DNA from 2 places in the Pantoea nemavictus genome. Region 1 is predicted to be linked to the other one. Evidence: predicted binding sites of a transcription regulator. Region 1 holds the regulator's gene; the other holds the start of a gene.
What was found. Region 1 encodes Fur, which represses iron uptake genes when iron is present. Its sites were predicted from a motif close to ATAATAATGAGAACNACTATCAA; they were not measured.

Region 1 (7,895 bases):
GAAGGCAGGAAGCGATTCCTGCCTTTTTTGTTTTAAAACGACCAACAAACGGTTGTTTCCCTCCTGCGCTTTGTGGATCATACTCCGTTACTTCGTGGTACAAATCACCCGTTATAGCTTTTGAGGATTTTGAGATGAGTGAGGCTGAAGCCCGCCCAACGAACTTTATTCGTCAGATCATCGACGAAGATTTGGCGAGCGGTAAGCACAACACTGTGCATACCCGTTTCCCGCCTGAGCCCAATGGTTATCTGCATATTGGCCATGCGAAATCTATCTGCCTGAACTTTGGTATCGCACAAGATTACCAGGGGCAGTGCAACCTGCGTTTCGACGACACCAACCCAGTGAAAGAAGATCTGGAGTTTGTCGAATCCATAAAGCGTGACGTGCAATGGCTGGGCTTTGAGTGGAGCGGCAACATTCGTTACTCCTCAGACTACTTCGACCAACTCTTCAACTATGCCGTTGAGCTGATTAATAAAGGCTTGGCGTATGTTGATGAATTGTCGGCAGATGAGATCCGCGAGTATCGCGGTTCTCTCACAGCACCAGGCAAAAACAGCCCGTATCGCGATCGCAGCGTGGAAGAGAACTTAGCGCTGTTCCAGAAAATGCGCGATGGTGGCTTCGAAGAGGGCAAAGCCTGTTTACGTGCCAAAATCGATATGGCATCCAGCTTTATCGTGATGCGCGATCCCGTGCTGTATCGCATCAAGTTTGCCGATCACCATCAGACTGGCAGCAAGTGGTGCATCTATCCAATGTACGACTTCACTCACTGCATTTCTGATGCGATTGAAGGTATTACGCATTCTCTCTGCACGCTGGAGTTCCAGGATAACCGTCGTCTGTACGATTGGGTGCTGGATAACATCACCATTCCGGTGCACCCGCGTCAGTATGAGTTTTCACGTCTGAATCTGGAATACGCAGTGATGTCCAAGCGTAAACTGACTCAGCTGGTGAGCGAAAAAGTTGTGGAAGGCTGGGACGATCCGCGCATGCTGACCGTTTCCGGTTTGCGTCGTCGTGGTTACAGCTCGGCTTCGATTCGTGAGTTCTGCCGCCGCATTGGCGTTACTAAGCAGGACAATATCGTAGAAATGGCTTCACTGGAGTCGTGCATTCGTGACGATCTCAATGAAAACGCGCCGCGTGCGATGGCCGTGATGGATCCCCTGAAGGTGGTGATTGAAAATCTGCCAGCGGGTCACGAAGAGATCATCACCATGCCAAATCATCCTAACAAACCGGAGATGGGTACGCGTGAAGTGCCATTCAGCCGTGAAGTGTGGATCGATCGCGCTGACTTCCGCGAAGAAGCCAATAAACAATACAAGCGTCTGGTGCTGGGTAAAGAAGTGCGTCTGCGTAATGCTTACGTGATCCGTGCTGAACGTGTAGCGAAGGATGATGAAGGCAATATCACCTGTATCTACTGTACTTGCGATGTTGATACGCTGAGCAAAGATCCTGCTGATGGGCGTAAAGTGAAAGGCGTTATCCATTGGGTTTCTGCAATTCACGCGTTGCCGGCGGAATTCCGCCTGTATGATCGTCTGTTTAGTGTGCCAAATCCGGGCGCGGCTGAGGATTTCCTCACCACCATTAACCCGAACTCACTCGAAACTAAACAGGGCTTCGTTGAGCCTGGTCTGCGCGAGGCCGATTCAATGGCACCGTATCAGTTCGAACGTGAAGGCTACTTCTGTGCTGATAGCGTTTATTCGCAGCCGTCAAAATTGGTGTTTAACCGCACCGTTGGATTGCGCGATACCTGGGCGAAAATCGGCGATTAATTATTTTGTCGCTAACACGATAAGATCATGAAAGGGCGAGCAATCGCCCTTTTTTATTGCCTCTATTTGGCCACCTGCAATCTTTTATGCTGCCTTCCTGTTGATGCGATTAATTCCTCATTTACGACTATTCTGACTTTAGCAAAATTAAACCATTTGCCAGTGTGAAAAACTTTTTTTCAGGTAGGCTATGCGCACTCAAACGTTGCTCCGCGGGTTATCAAAGGATAAAAAATGACAAGTCTTGCCCTGGAAGCCAAGCACAGTGTGGTTGTATTACATCAGCTTATCGAACGTATTTTCAATCAGGTTGAAGGCAGTGATGACAGCATTGATCTGTTTTTATCGCACTTTCATCCCGAATTTAAAATGGTGACACCGCAAGGTAAACAGTTGGATCTTAATGAGATGGAAACGCTGTTTCGCCAATTGAATGGGCAACGCGAAGGCATGCGTATTGCGACCAGTGAGCACGCCATTATCTCGCAGCAAAGCGAAGAGGTGACGATTCAATATCGTGAATTACAAATGATGAATGGCATCAATCAGAGCCGCATTTCACTGGCGGTTCTCGATTGCAGCACCAGCATTCCGCGCTGGCGTTACCTGCAAGAAACCATCGTTGCCTGATTTCAGGTATAAAAAAACCGGCTCAAGCGCCGGTTTTTTTATACTGCATAGCACACTCAATTACTTATCGTGGAGCGTGTCGTCTTCGCGGCAGTCTCCCAGAGCACAGTGACCGTACAAGTACAGGCTGTGGTTACTGAGTTTGATACCATGGCGAGTGGCAATTTCACGCTGACGCGTTTCAATTGATTCATCGCTAAATTCGATAACCTTGCCGCAATCGAGGCAAATCAGGTGATCGTGGTGATGTTGCTGGGTCAGTTCAAAGACAGATTTACCGCCTTCAAAATTATGACGGGTAACGATGCCCGCGTCGTCAAACTGGTTAAGAACGCGATATACCGTTGCCAGACCAATCTCTTCGCCCATATCGATCAGGCGCTTATACAAATCCTCCGCACTGACGTGATGGGACTCGGGTCCGGGTCCCTGAAGCACTTCCAGAATTTTCAGTCTGGGGAGCGTGACTTTCAGGCCAGCCTTCTTCAATGCGGAGTTGTTGTCAGTCATGCGGATATTGTCCTGTTACTTTGCTAGTCACTTGCGGCGCAGGGGCCTTGAATGTTTAGGTCAACGCGCATTCTCATTTGCGTCTCATTATAGAACTCAAGCAGTGAAATGAAAACCAAGGCAACGTCCTTAATCACCAAAAGCAGTAAGGATAATGTCACTAACGCCTTCAAGACGCTTGGGTTTTGGATTCCATTTCACTCAGCCTCATTCTAATGCCAGAGGAATAAGCGGATGACCATTGCGGGTATTCTACAGATTTGCGGGGAAAAGTTAAAAAACCGTAGCTATTATTTTTATAGGAAATTCCGTTGCCCGATGTGAACTTGCGCGCACATCGGGCAGAGCAGGGGATTACGCTTCAATAATCTCTTTCAGCTGCAGTTCATCGAAGATCTGCTTCACCCAGGTTTCAACGCGCTCATTGGTCAGTTCGGGTTGACGGTCTTCGTCAATCGCCAGACCGAGGAAGTGTTTATCATCGGCCAAACCTTTAGATGCTTCAAAATGGTAGCCTTCGGTTGGCCAGTGGCCGACGATGACTGCACCATTCGGCTCAATGATGTCGCGGATGGTGCCCATCGCGTCGCAGAAGTATTCGGCGTAATCTTCCTGATCGCCACAACCAAACAGCGCTACCAGCTTGCCATTGAAATCAATCTCTTCCAGCGTCGGGAAGAAATCATCCCAGTCACACTGCGCTTCACCATAATACCAGGTTGGAATGCCCAGCAGCAGGATATCGAACGCATCGAGATCTTCTTTGGTGCTCTTAGCAATGTCATGCACTTCGGCGACATCTTTACCCAGTTGTTTCTGGATCATTTTTGCAATGTTTTCAGTGTTGCCGGTATCGCTGCCGAAGAAAATGCCTACGATTGCCATGGGTTAGGTAACCTCTTAGATCCTGATTGTGAAAGTAAGTCAGTTGACTGCACAGTAATGCGAATAATAGCAGACCGGTAAAAAGTGCGGAACTTGTAAAGCCGTGACTTTGTGTTCCAGCGTGCGGTCTTCGCGCGTTACGACAGTTTGAGCTGTGCCAGCAGCATTTGTTCAATCAATTCGCTGCGACTGATGTTTTGCTGGTCGGCCAGCGTGCTGAGCGCGTCAACCGCCTCGCTGGACATCTTCAGCTCGACACGACGCAGCCCACGCACTTTATCGCGCTTGAGCTGATTACGTTTGTTGATGCGTAATTGTTCATCACGCGTCAGCGGGCTGGTTTTCGGGCGACCAGGACGCCGCTCGTCTGCAAAGAGATCAAGCGTAGTGCGGTCTGTCTGTTCTTTTGCCATGGTTTGTAAAACTGAGTGGGCGCGAACGGCGGAAAGGCGCTGCGCGATTAAAACATTATCGGCCCGACCACGGTGAAAAAATCATCCGTGGCAAATTTTTAGCGCGACATGATACTCCAGCGCCTTCCTTGACGCCAACCCTAAAGCGCACGCGGCAAGCTTTTGCTTTTACAGGTTAAAAAATCGACGCACCGCGCGTAGCACCGCCTCAGGTTTCTCTGCATGCACCCAATGTCCGGCCCCGCTAATCACATGCGCGTGTGCCTGTGGGAATTGACGCAATAGCGCATCGCGATGCTGATTATCCAGATAGGGCGAGTCGCCACCACGAATAAACAGCGCAGGGTGCGGCCATGCAGGCACCTCTTCCCAGCCGGAAATGGTGGTGTAATTCTCCCACAGCACCGGCACATTAAAGCGCCATTCACCTTCGGCAAACGACTTGAGGATGAACTGAATCACGCCATCCTCATTAATGTGCTGACGCATCACCTCAGCCGCTTCACTGCGGCGCGTCACGCCAGCAGCGCTAACGGCACGGATAGCGGCAAAGATTTCGTCATGGCGGCGAGTTTGATAATCAACCGGCGCGATATCGATCATCACCATTTTTTCTATGCGTTCTGGCGCTATGGCACTGAGCGCCATAGCGATTTTGCCGCCCATTGAGTGGCCGATTACGCTAGCGCGTTCAATGTTGTGCGCATCCAACGTTTCGACCATGTCCTGCGCCATGGCGTGATAATTCATCACCTCACTGCGTGCAGACAGGCCGTGGTTACGCACATCAACCTGCAATGTTGGGCGTGCATCACGCACCCCGCGCGCTAATACGCCGAGGTTATCAAGGCTGCCAAAAAGACCATGGATTAACAGAATGGGTGTGGCATCAGAGGCTGATTGTTCAGTTTGCAGACGGGCGTTCAAAATCATGGCTAAAGTTCTTACGGTTGTGACCTTGGCTTAGGTTATCATGGATTCACCTGTCCAGCAGTCAGGCCGGCGGGCATTAGGGCATATTCCGACTTTTGCCCGGAAACGTTGCCAACGCTATCGGCTGCCACGGATTTAACTTTATAATCCTTATGTTAGAACCCGCTCACGTTTTGCACGACTGGATTTTGCTAAGGCCGTTGCAATAATGCGTGGTTCTGTCATTTGCCAGAATCGTACGGAAAAAGATGAAAACGATTGAAGTTGACGAAGAACTCTACCGTTATATTGCCAGCCACACGCAGCACATTGGTGAAAGCGCCTCAGATATTTTGCGCCGCATGTTGAAGTTCACCGCCGGCCAGAGCGCAGCTGCTGCGCCCGCCGCGGGTGCGTCAGTGAAAGAAGCACCTTCAGCGAGTCGCGAAGCGCGTCCTCAGGATCGTGTGCGCGCGGTACGTGAGCTGCTGCTTTCCGACGAATATGCCGAGCAGAATAAGGCGGTAAACCGCTTCATGCTGGTACTGTCAACGCTCTATCGTCTTGATCCGGCTGCGTTTGCTGAAGCTACGGCTTCGCTGCAGGGCCGTACCCGCGTCTACTTTGCGGGCGACGAGCACACGCTGCTGCAAAATGGCACCCATACTAAGCCGAAGCATGTTCCCGGCACGCCGTACTGGGTGATCACGAATACCAATACAGGTCGCAAATGCAGCATGGTGGAACACATCATGCTGGCTATGCAGTTCCCTCAGGAACTGACAGAGAAAGTTCGCGGCACCATTTAACTGAAGCGTCAGGGAGAAGCGCCAATGGCCAATCACCCCCGTGCCGGGCAGCCTGCCCAGCAGAGCGATTTGATTAACGTTGCACAATTAACCTCGCAGTATTACGTCCTGAAGCCCGATGTGGCGAATCCGGATCATGCGGTGAAATTTGGCACTTCAGGCCATCGCGGTAGCGCGGGACGCCAAAGCTTCAACGAACAGCACATTTTAGCGATCGCGCAGGCGATTGCTGAAGAGCGCAAAAAGAACGGCATCACCGGACCGTGCTACGTGGGTAAAGACACGCACGCACTGTCTGAGCCGGCGATCTTGTCGGTGCTGGAAGTGCTGGCCGCTAACGGCGTGGACGTGATTGTACAGCAGGACAATGGTTACACGCCGACGCCTGCCATCTCTAATGCCATTCTTGAGCACAACAAACGCGGCGGCGCGCAGGCGGACGGTATCGTTATCACGCCTTCGCACAACCCACCGGAAGATGGCGGTATCAAATACAATCCGCCAAACGGTGGACCGGCGGATACCAACGTCACCAAAGTGGTGGAAGATCGTGCTAACCAGCTGATCAAAGGCGAGCTGAAGGACGTTAAGCGTCTGCCGCTGGATCAGGCTTGGGCAAGCGGCCATATCGTTGAGCAGGACCTGATCCAGCCGTACGTTGAAGGTTTGGCGCAGGTAATCGATTTCTCGGCCATCCAGAAAGCGGGCCTGAAAATTGGCGTCGATCCATTAGGCGGCTCGGGTATTGCTTACTGGCAGCGCATTGCTGAGCACTACAAGCTTGATCTGACCATCGTTAACGATGCTATCGATCAGACTTTCCGCTTCATGCATCTGGATAAAGATGGCGTGGTGCGTATGGACTGCTCGTCCGAATGCGCGATGGCGGGTTTGCTGGCGTACAAAGACAAATTCGATTTGGCCTTTGGTAACGATCCTGATTACGATCGCCATGGCATCGTCACGCCAGCCGGTCTGATGAATCCGAACCACTATCTGGCGGTGGCAATCAACTACCTGTTCCAGCATCGTCCGCAGTGGGGCAAAGAGGTGGCTGTCGGTAAAACGCTGGTTTCCAGCGCGATGATCGACCGCGTAGTTAACGACATTGGCCGTAAGCTGGTGGAAGTGCCGGTTGGTTTCAAATGGTTCGTTGATGGCCTGTTCGATGGCAGCTTCGGTTTCGGCGGCGAAGAGAGCGCGGGCGCATCGTTCCTGCGTTTCGATGGCTCAGCCTGGTCAACCGATAAAGACGGTATCATTCTGTGCCTGCTGGCCGCAGAAATCACCGCGGTAACCGGCAAGAACCCGCAGCAGCATTATGACGAGCTGGCCGCGCGCTTTGGAGCGCCTAGCTACAATCGTCTGCAGGCACCGGCAACTTCAGCACAGAAAGCGGCACTGTCTAAACTGTCTCCAGAAATGGTGAGCGCGGATACGCTGGCGGGTGATCCAATCACCGCACGCTTGACTGCTGCACCGGGTAACGGTGCATCAATCGGTGGTCTGAAAGTGATGACGGAAAACGGCTGGTTTGCCGCTCGTCCATCGGGCACGGAAGACGCCTACAAAATCTACTGTGAAAGCTTCCTCGGCGCTGAACACCGTCAGCAGATCGAGAAAGAAGCGGTTGAGATTGTTAGCGAAGTACTGAAAAACGCCTGATTGGCAGTGAAGAGAAAAGGCCGCTAAGCGGCCTTTTTTTATGGCATAAAACGGTAGCCGATACCGGTTTCGGTCAGCAAATGGCTGGGCTGGGTGGGATTCGCTTCCAGCTTTTGCCGTAAATGGCCCATGTAGATGCGCAAATAGTGGCTGTGCTCCACCGCATTCGGTCCCCAAACCTGGTTGAGCAACTGACGTTGCGTCAGCACCTTTCCGGCATTATTCAATAGCAAGCTGAGCAGACGGAACTCGGTTGGCGTCAGATGCAC
Region 2 (7,895 bases), on a different contig from region 1:
GCGCTATCGATGTGACCTCGGTACAGCAGGCGCTGAACGCGGTGCTGCGCCGTCATCCACAGCTGGCGGCACGCTTCGACGCCGAACTCAGCCTGCAGCCGCTGCAGCTGTTACCAGCAGGTGAACTGCACTGGCCGCTGAAGGTGCATCAGTTGACTGATGAAGACGAAGATCAGGCGCTGCTGGCGCTGGAGCATCAGGCGCTGGCGCAGGATCTGTTCAACCAGCCGATGATGCTGCAGGCCACATTAATCGCCCATCGCGACGGCCTGCGCTGGACGCTGCTGCTCAATGCGCATCATCTGGTGGTGGATGGCTGGTCAACGCCGGTGATCCTCCACGATCTGCTTTGTGCGCTGCGCCAGCAAACCTTGCCCGCGCACAGCAGCAGTTACGCCGATATTGTGCGTCAGCTCAGCCAGCGCGACAGCGATGAAGCGCGTCAGCAGTGGCAGGCGTGTCTGCGCGAGGTGCGGCCGACGCTGCTCTATCCGCAGGCCGCCGACAGCGCGGTTCATGAGCAGCGCATTACGCTGGATGCCACGCTGGAGCGCGACCTCTATGCGCTATGCCGCGCACGCGGATTAACCCTGAACAGCGTGATGCAGGGCTTATGGGGCCTGATGCTGTCCGTCGCCAGCGGCCAGCAGGATGTGGTGTTTGGTGCCCCGGTATCCGGTCGTTTTGGTCATATCGATGGCATCGATGAGCACGTTGGCCTGTTCAGCAACACGCTGCCGGTACGCATGCGGTTCGATCATCAGCGGCCACTGCTGGAGCAGCTGGCCGATCACCAGGCGCAGCAAATTCAACTGATTGAGCAAGATTGTCTCGGTCTGGCCGAGATTCAGCAGCTGGTCGGCGCGGGTACGCTGTTTGATACCCTGCTGGTGGTGGAGAACTATCCGGACAACCAAACGCTGCTGGATGCCCATGCTGCCGTGCGCTGCGAAGCGATTCACAACCGTGGTTACACGCACTATCCGCTGACGCTGCTGGTGCTGCCGGGCGAACAGCTGACGCTGTTAATGGAGTATCGCGACTGCGTCACTGAGCCGCAACGCCTCGCCGAGCGGCTGTTACTGCTGCTGCAGCAGCTGGTCTCCACGCCGGATCTGCCGCTGGCGCAGTGGCGACTGCAAACGCTGGCTGAGCAATCGCTGCTTGCCTGGGTCAACAACACTGGCGTGCAGCTGGAAACCGAAACCCTGCAGCAGGCGATTGCCCAGCAGGCGGCGCGTACCCCGGACGCGTTGGCGCTGCTGGACGTTGAACATCAGCTGAGCTACGGCGAAATGCAGCGTCAGGCAAGATTACTGGCGGATCGTCTGATTGAAGCGGGCGTGATGCCGGGCGATATCGTTGCCGTGGCGCTGCCGCGCTCGGTTCGCCTTAGTATCGCGCTCACCGCCATTCTGCAAGCGGGTGCGGCGTATCTGCCGCTGGATATCGGTTATCCCGATGAGCGTCTGGCTTATATGGTGGACGATGCGCGGCCATGGGTGGTGATCACCGAATCCGCGCTGGAGAGCCGCTTTGCCAGCTTTGGTACGTTGATGCTGTTTGATGCCTTAGCCGCCAGCCAGGCGCAGGCCCGCCACAGCCTGCCGCCAGCGGATGCCCAGCGCCCGGCATACGTCCTTTATACCTCGGGTTCCACCGGCAAACCGAAAGGTGTGGTGGTGAATCAACACGCCATCGTCAACCGCCTGCGCTGGATGCAGGCCAGCTATCCACTGCGCGCCGACGATGTGGTGTTGCAGAAAACGCCGTGCAGCTTTGATGTGTCGGTATGGGAGTTCTTCTGGCCGCTGATGACCGGCGCGCAGTTGCTGATGGCACCGCCGGAGGCGCATCGCGATCCGCAGGCGCTGTGGCAGCTGATCGACGACTATCACGTCACCACCCTGCACTTTGTGCCCTCGATGCTGGCCGCGTTTGTCGGCCATCTGGCGGCACAAACTGACCAGGCTTGCCCGAGCCTGCGTCGCGTATTCTGCAGCGGTGAAGCGCTGGCGTGCGATTTGGCGCGCAGCTATCAGGCGCTGATTACCGCACCGCTGCACAATCTGTATGGCCCGACAGAAGCCGCCGTCGATGTCACCTGGCAACCGGCCAGCGGCAGCGCGCTGGAGGGGCTGAACGGGCCGGGCGTGCCGATTGGTCGTCCGGTGTGGAACACGCAGCTGCATATTCTGGATAGCCTGCTGCGTCCGGTGCCGGTTGGCGTGCCAGGCGATCTCTATCTCAGCGGCGTGCAACTGGCCGATGGCTATTTGCATCGTGCCGATCTCACCGCGCAGCGCTTTGTCGCCGCGCCGTTTGCCGAAGGGGAACGCATGTATCGCACCGGCGATATCGCCAGCTGGCGCGCCGACGGTGCGGTGGAGTATCTGGGGCGCAGCGATGATCAGCTGAAGATGCGCGGACAGCGCATTGAGCCGGGCGAAATCGAACAGGCGTTAGTCGCGCTGCCAGGCGTGGCGCAGGCCGTCGTTGCGGCGCGCAGCCTTACGCAGCAGTCGACACCGGGCGTCGATAACCGTCAGCTGCTGGGCTGGCTGGTAGCAGATGCGGGCGCCACGCTGGACATTGAGCGCGTGAAGCAGCAGCTGGCAGAACGTTTGCCTGCGCATATGCAACCGGTCAGCTATCTGCTGCTCGACGATCTGCCGCTGAGCGCCAACGGCAAGCTGGATCGCAAAGCGCTGCCGATGCCGCAGCTCAGCACGCGCAGCGGTAGAGTGCCGGACAGCGCCAACGAACATCTGCTGGCCGATCTGTTCCAACAGCTACTGGGCTGCGACAGCGTGTTCGCCGATGACGATTTCTTCGCGCTCGGCGGCCATTCGCTGCTGGCAATGCGCCTGGCGGCAGAACTGCGTCGTCGTGATGTGCCGCCGCTGAGTATTGGGCAGATCATCGCGGCACGCAGCGTGGAGAAGCTGGCGGCGCTGCTCGACGGCGACGCCAGCAGCGAAACCGGCGGCAACGGTGAACGGCTGCCGCTGCGCGCAGGCAGCGGCCCCACGCTGTTCTGTATCCATCCGGCATCCGGTTTCGCCTGGCAGTACAGCGCCCTGCTGCACTATCTGGACGGCGACTTCCCAATTGTCGGCCTGCAATCGCCGCGCCCTGGCGGGGTAATTGCGGCGTGTCACAGCGTGGAGGCGATGTGCGACCAGCATCTGGCGACGATCCGCCAGCAGCAGCCGCGCGGGCCTTACTTCCTGCTCGGCTATTCACTCGGCGGCACGCTGGCGCAAGGTATCGCCGCACGTTTGCAGGCGTTAGGTGAAGAGGTGGCCTTCCTCGGCCTGCTGGATACCTATCCGGCAGAAGGTCAGGACTGGCGCACGCCGGATGCCGATGAGGCGGAGCGCGAAGTGGCACGCGAGCAGGCCGAGTTTATGGCCGCGACCGAAGACGAACGCGATCCACAGCTGCGGGCGGAGAAAGCGGCGATGTTTAGCACCATCGTGGCCAACTACAAAGACGCCGTAGCGCGCCTGGCGGAAGCGCGCACCCCGCGTTATGCCGGCAGCGCCACGCTGTTTATGGCGCAAAAAACCGTGCCGCCGGATATGGATGTCCGCGCCAGCTGGGCGCCGTTTGTGGATGAGCTCACCCTGTTCCCGCTGGATTGCGAACACGCCGATATTCTCTCAGCGGATTCGCTGAAAGTGTTGGGGCCGTTGATAAATCAGCTGTTAGCTGGGCGTTAAACAAGGCACACACCGTAGCGGCGCGATTTATCGCGCTCTTTTTAAAGACGCGCAATGAATTGCGCCGCTACGGGTGATGCAAATGGGATTTATTGTTGGAGATATATGGCTAAGCCCTCGATATTTTTAGATTTTAGTTTGTTGAAAAACAACGCATCGTTCCGCGCGATTTTCTGCGCTCGCATGCTATCGGTGTTTGCGCTCGGCATGCTGGCAGTGGGCGTACCGGTGCAGATTCAGGCGATGACCGGTTCCACGCTGCAGGTGGGCGTGGCGGTGATGCTCGATGGCATCGGCATGTTTATCGGCCTGCTGCTCGGCGGCGTGCTGGCCGATCGCTACGATCGCCGCAAGCTGATTCTGTTCGCACGCGGCACCTGCGGTATCGGCTTTGTGCTGCTCAGTCTGAATGCCTTCAGCCCGGCGCCTTCGCTGCTGGCGCTCTATTTCCTCGCCTTTTGGGATGGCTTCTTTGGCGCCCTCGGCATGACCGCGCTGATGGCGGTTATCCCGCTAATTGTCGGTCGCGAACATCTGGCGGAAGCCGGCGCACTCAGCATGCTGACGGTACGCCTCGGCGCGATTCTGTCACCCGCGCTCGGCGGCATGATCATCGTCGCAGCAGGCGTCGGCTGGGCCTTTGCCGTCGCCGCTATCGGCACGCTCGCCACGCTAATTCCGCTGGTGCGTTTACCGACGATGCAGCCTGAACAGCAGGAGCCAGAGCATCCGCTGCGCGCGCTGGCGAGCGGCATGCAGTTTGTCTGCCAGCATAAAGTGGTCGGCGCGGTGGTGCTGGTTGGATTGCTGCTGAGCATGGTCGGTGCGGTGCGTATCCTGTTCCCGGCGCTGGCGCTGGCGTTTCACGCCGATGCCTCGGCATTAGGTTTGATGTACTCGGCGGTGCCGCTGGGTGCGATGATTGGCGCGTTTACCAGCGGCTGGGTGCGACAGTTAACGCGTCCGGGGCTGGTGCTGATTGGCTGCGCGCTGCTGGCGTTTGCCTGCATCGCCTCGCTCGGTCTCTACAGCCATTTGCTGCCCGCGCTGCTGGCGCTGGTGTGTTACGGCTACAGTAACGCCATCGCCTCGCTGCTGCAGTTTATGCTGACGCAGCATCATACGCCGGATGCGCTGCTGGGCCGCGTGAACAGTCTGGGAACGGCACAGGATGTCACCGGCGATTCGGTGGGTGCGCTGGGTTTAGGCGCGCTGGCACGGGCGCTGGCGCCGCTGAGCAGCGTGCTGTGGTTTGGCGGCCTGGCCGCGGGCCTGTTGGTCCTGCTGTCGCTGGCGGCGCGCGGCCTGCGCACCGCGCGTCTTAACCATCAGCCGGAGACACCGCAGCCGGCCACCGCCGATGCTTAATGCGAGAACTGCCGCTCGATGCTGCTGAGCATATTGTTGGCGCTGTAGTAATCAAGGCGGAAAGTGTCGTTACCCATGGCAAAAATGTCGTGCTGCTGCACCGCTGGCAAATGGGCGAGGAACGGATTCTTCGCCACCTGCGGCACGGTTTTTTCATCGGCGGCAAACAGCAATAGGGTGTTGCCGGTGATGCCATCGGCCATGTTTTCCCCGCTCATCTGGATAATGTCATTGCGCTTGCCCATGCTGGTGCTGCCCTGGAAACTGGCGGGCGGCGCGGCTAAGGTAAAACCTAAATCCTTTAACAACGCGCCCTGCGCCGACGCCGGTGTCCACAGGTTTAAACCCCGCCCATCTTCGTAATAGACCAAGGCAGAGGTTGGCTGCGGCGGCAGCGTAATCTTTTTGCGCACCGCGGCAACGCGCTGATCGAACGCCGTAATGACCTGTTGCGCATCCGCGTCGTGACCGGTGATCTCGCCCAGCTGCAAGGCCAGCGCCTGCCAACTCTTATCGCCGTAATCGATCACTAAAACCGGTGCGATGGTGCGTAGCTGATCGTAAAGACGCAGCGCCGAATCCCCGCCGGTAGCGGCCATCACAATCAAATCCGGGGCTTCGGCAGCAATCGCTTCGGCGTTCGGCTGCGACACATACAGCGGTTTTACCTGACGCGCTTTCGCCACTTCACTCCACTGAGTAAAGAAGCCCTGCGCATCCGCGACGCTGCTGTTGCGGCTGGTGGCGCCAGAGCCGATCAGCGGCGCGTTAATGGCCAGCAAGGTGCCGCTCAGCGTGACGCTGGTCGAAACAATACGCTGCGGCGGCTGTTGCAACGTAAATGGGCCTTGCGGTGTTTCGATGGTGCGCGGCCAGCTGGCGTTGGCCTGGACGTTAGTGCAGATAACAAATAGGCTGAGCAGCAGAGAAAGAGCGGGGAAACGCATCAGGTTGTCCATGACTTGATAGTTGAGAATAAATATCATTATCAAAAATACAGCGGTGTGCAAGGGAAATTGGAGAGCGGATGCCCTCACCCTAGCCCTCTCCCGCAAGCGGGAGAGGGGATGTTTAGGTAGAGAATAATGTTTAGGTGGAGTGGAATGTTTAGGTGGAGTGGCGATATTTATGGTGAGCACCATAGGCCCCCTCTCCCGCGCGCGGGAGAGGGCTGGGGTGAGGGACCCAGCGCACCTTACCGCGCCACTCCTTATCGCACTACAATGAATACCGATTCATCGGCGCCACATCCTTAATCACCCCATTCGCTCTCATATATTCGCCAAATGCCTGATAGCGCGCCCGATCAAACTCTGCGCTGTGCGCAGCGAAGTACGGCAGCGTCGCCTGCCACGCTTGATGATTCAGTTTGGTGTTCAGCTCCGGATATTGCTTGATAAACGCCTGCCACGCCTCTTGCGGATGCGCGCGCAGCCACGCCACGCCGGCATCCAGACCGCGCAGGAACGCCGGAATACGTTTATCCTGCGCCGCTGTTTTCTGGTTCGCCAAAATGATCAGCTCGTCGTACGCTGGCACACCATGATCTTCCGGCTTGAACACCGTCGGATGGGCGCCTTTGTCCTGCAGATCCAACAGCTCATAGTTGCGGAAAATGGTCATCGCACCATCAATCTTGTGCGTCAATAGCGCCGATTCACCGTCCATATTCAGGTTAATCAGCTTCACTTTATCGGCATCAACGCCCTGCGATTTCAGCATATTGCGGATCGCTACATCCTCGGTGCCCGGCACGGCGTAGCCCAGGGTTTTCCCGGCAAAGTCCTTGAGCGAGTGGATATCACTCGACAGCGTCGTCAGCGTGTTCAACGGCTGGTTGACCATGGTGCCGACGCGGATCACCGGCACCTGTTTCTCCACCAACGTATACAGCTGCGGCTGGTAGCTGATAGCGAGATCGACTTTCCCCGCCGCCAGCAGCAGCGGCACGGATGCTGAATCGGCTGGTGCGATCATCTCCACCTCCAGCCCCTCTTTTTTAAAGGCGCCGCTGTGCTGGGCAGCAAAAATCGCCGCGTGGTTCGGGTTGATAAACCAGTCGAGCAGCAGACGAACTTTCTCTGCAGCGTGCGCGCTGCTGGTCGTCAGCAGCAGCAAAGCGGTGATGGCGATACGTAGGGTGTTCAAGGTGCATCCTTATAGAGTTTGCCAGAGGGTTTTCTTACGAATAAGCGCTACGCTGCCGGAAAGCAGCAGCGCCAGAATCAGTAACAGCAGCAGCGCAGCAAAGCTGGTGGCGGTTTCAAGGCGAGCGTTCGATTGCATCATCAGATAGCCCAGCCCTTCACTCGCCCCAACCCACTCACCGATTACCACGCCGATCGGTGCCAGCACTGCCGCCATCTGTAAGCCGGAAAAAAACTGCGGTAAGGCGGCGGGCCAGCGCACGCGCCAGAAGATGCGGAAGCGCGATGGCGTGGTGGTTTGCGCCAGCTCCAGCCAGCCGCTCGGCGTGCGGCACAGCCCATCGAACAGTGACAAGCACAGCGGAAAAAACAGAATCAACGCCGCCACCACCACTTTCGACGCAATGCCAAAACCGAGCCACAGCACCAGCAGCGGCGCGAGGGCAAATACCGGGATCGCCTGGCTGGCAGTCACCAGCGGAAACAGCACGCGACGCAACAGCGGGCTGGCGGCCATCAGCACCGCCAGCGTCACGCCGGCACCCACGCCGAGCAGCAGCGCCAGCACAATTTCCGCCAGCGTATACAACGTGTGATGCCAGAGCAGTTGGCGATGCAGCCATAGCGCGTCAAGCACCGCCTGCGGAGCGGGCAG

Region 2: the regulator Fur is predicted to act here: its motif matches at 6,063-6,085, upstream of fepB (Fe2+-enterobactin ABC transporter substrate-binding protein).

The regions. Positions count from the first base shown of each region.
Region 1 is NZ_JBBGZW010000001.1:3,359,930-3,367,824, forward strand. It holds gene glnS (glutamine--tRNA ligase) at 135-1,802, shown strand; gene WH298_RS15400 (hypothetical protein) at 2,037-2,432, shown strand; gene fur (ferric iron uptake transcriptional regulator) at 2,493-2,942, opposite strand; gene fldA (flavodoxin FldA) at 3,297-3,827, opposite strand; gene ybfE (LexA regulated protein) at 3,965-4,240, opposite strand; gene ybfF (esterase) at 4,409-5,173, opposite strand; gene seqA (replication initiation negative regulator SeqA) at 5,422-5,961, shown strand; gene pgm (phosphoglucomutase (alpha-D-glucose-1,6-bisphosphate-dependent)) at 5,986-7,626, shown strand; gene kdpE (two-component system response regulator KdpE) at 7,665-7,895, opposite strand, start outside.
Region 2 is NZ_JBBGZW010000002.1:780,927-788,821, reverse strand. It holds gene WH298_RS23240 (amino acid adenylation domain-containing protein) at 1-3,725, shown strand, start outside; gene entS (enterobactin transporter EntS) at 3,831-5,093, shown strand; gene fepB (Fe2+-enterobactin ABC transporter substrate-binding protein) at 5,090-6,040, opposite strand; gene WH298_RS23225 (ABC transporter substrate-binding protein) at 6,312-7,241, opposite strand; gene WH298_RS23220 (ABC transporter permease) at 7,251-7,895, opposite strand, start outside.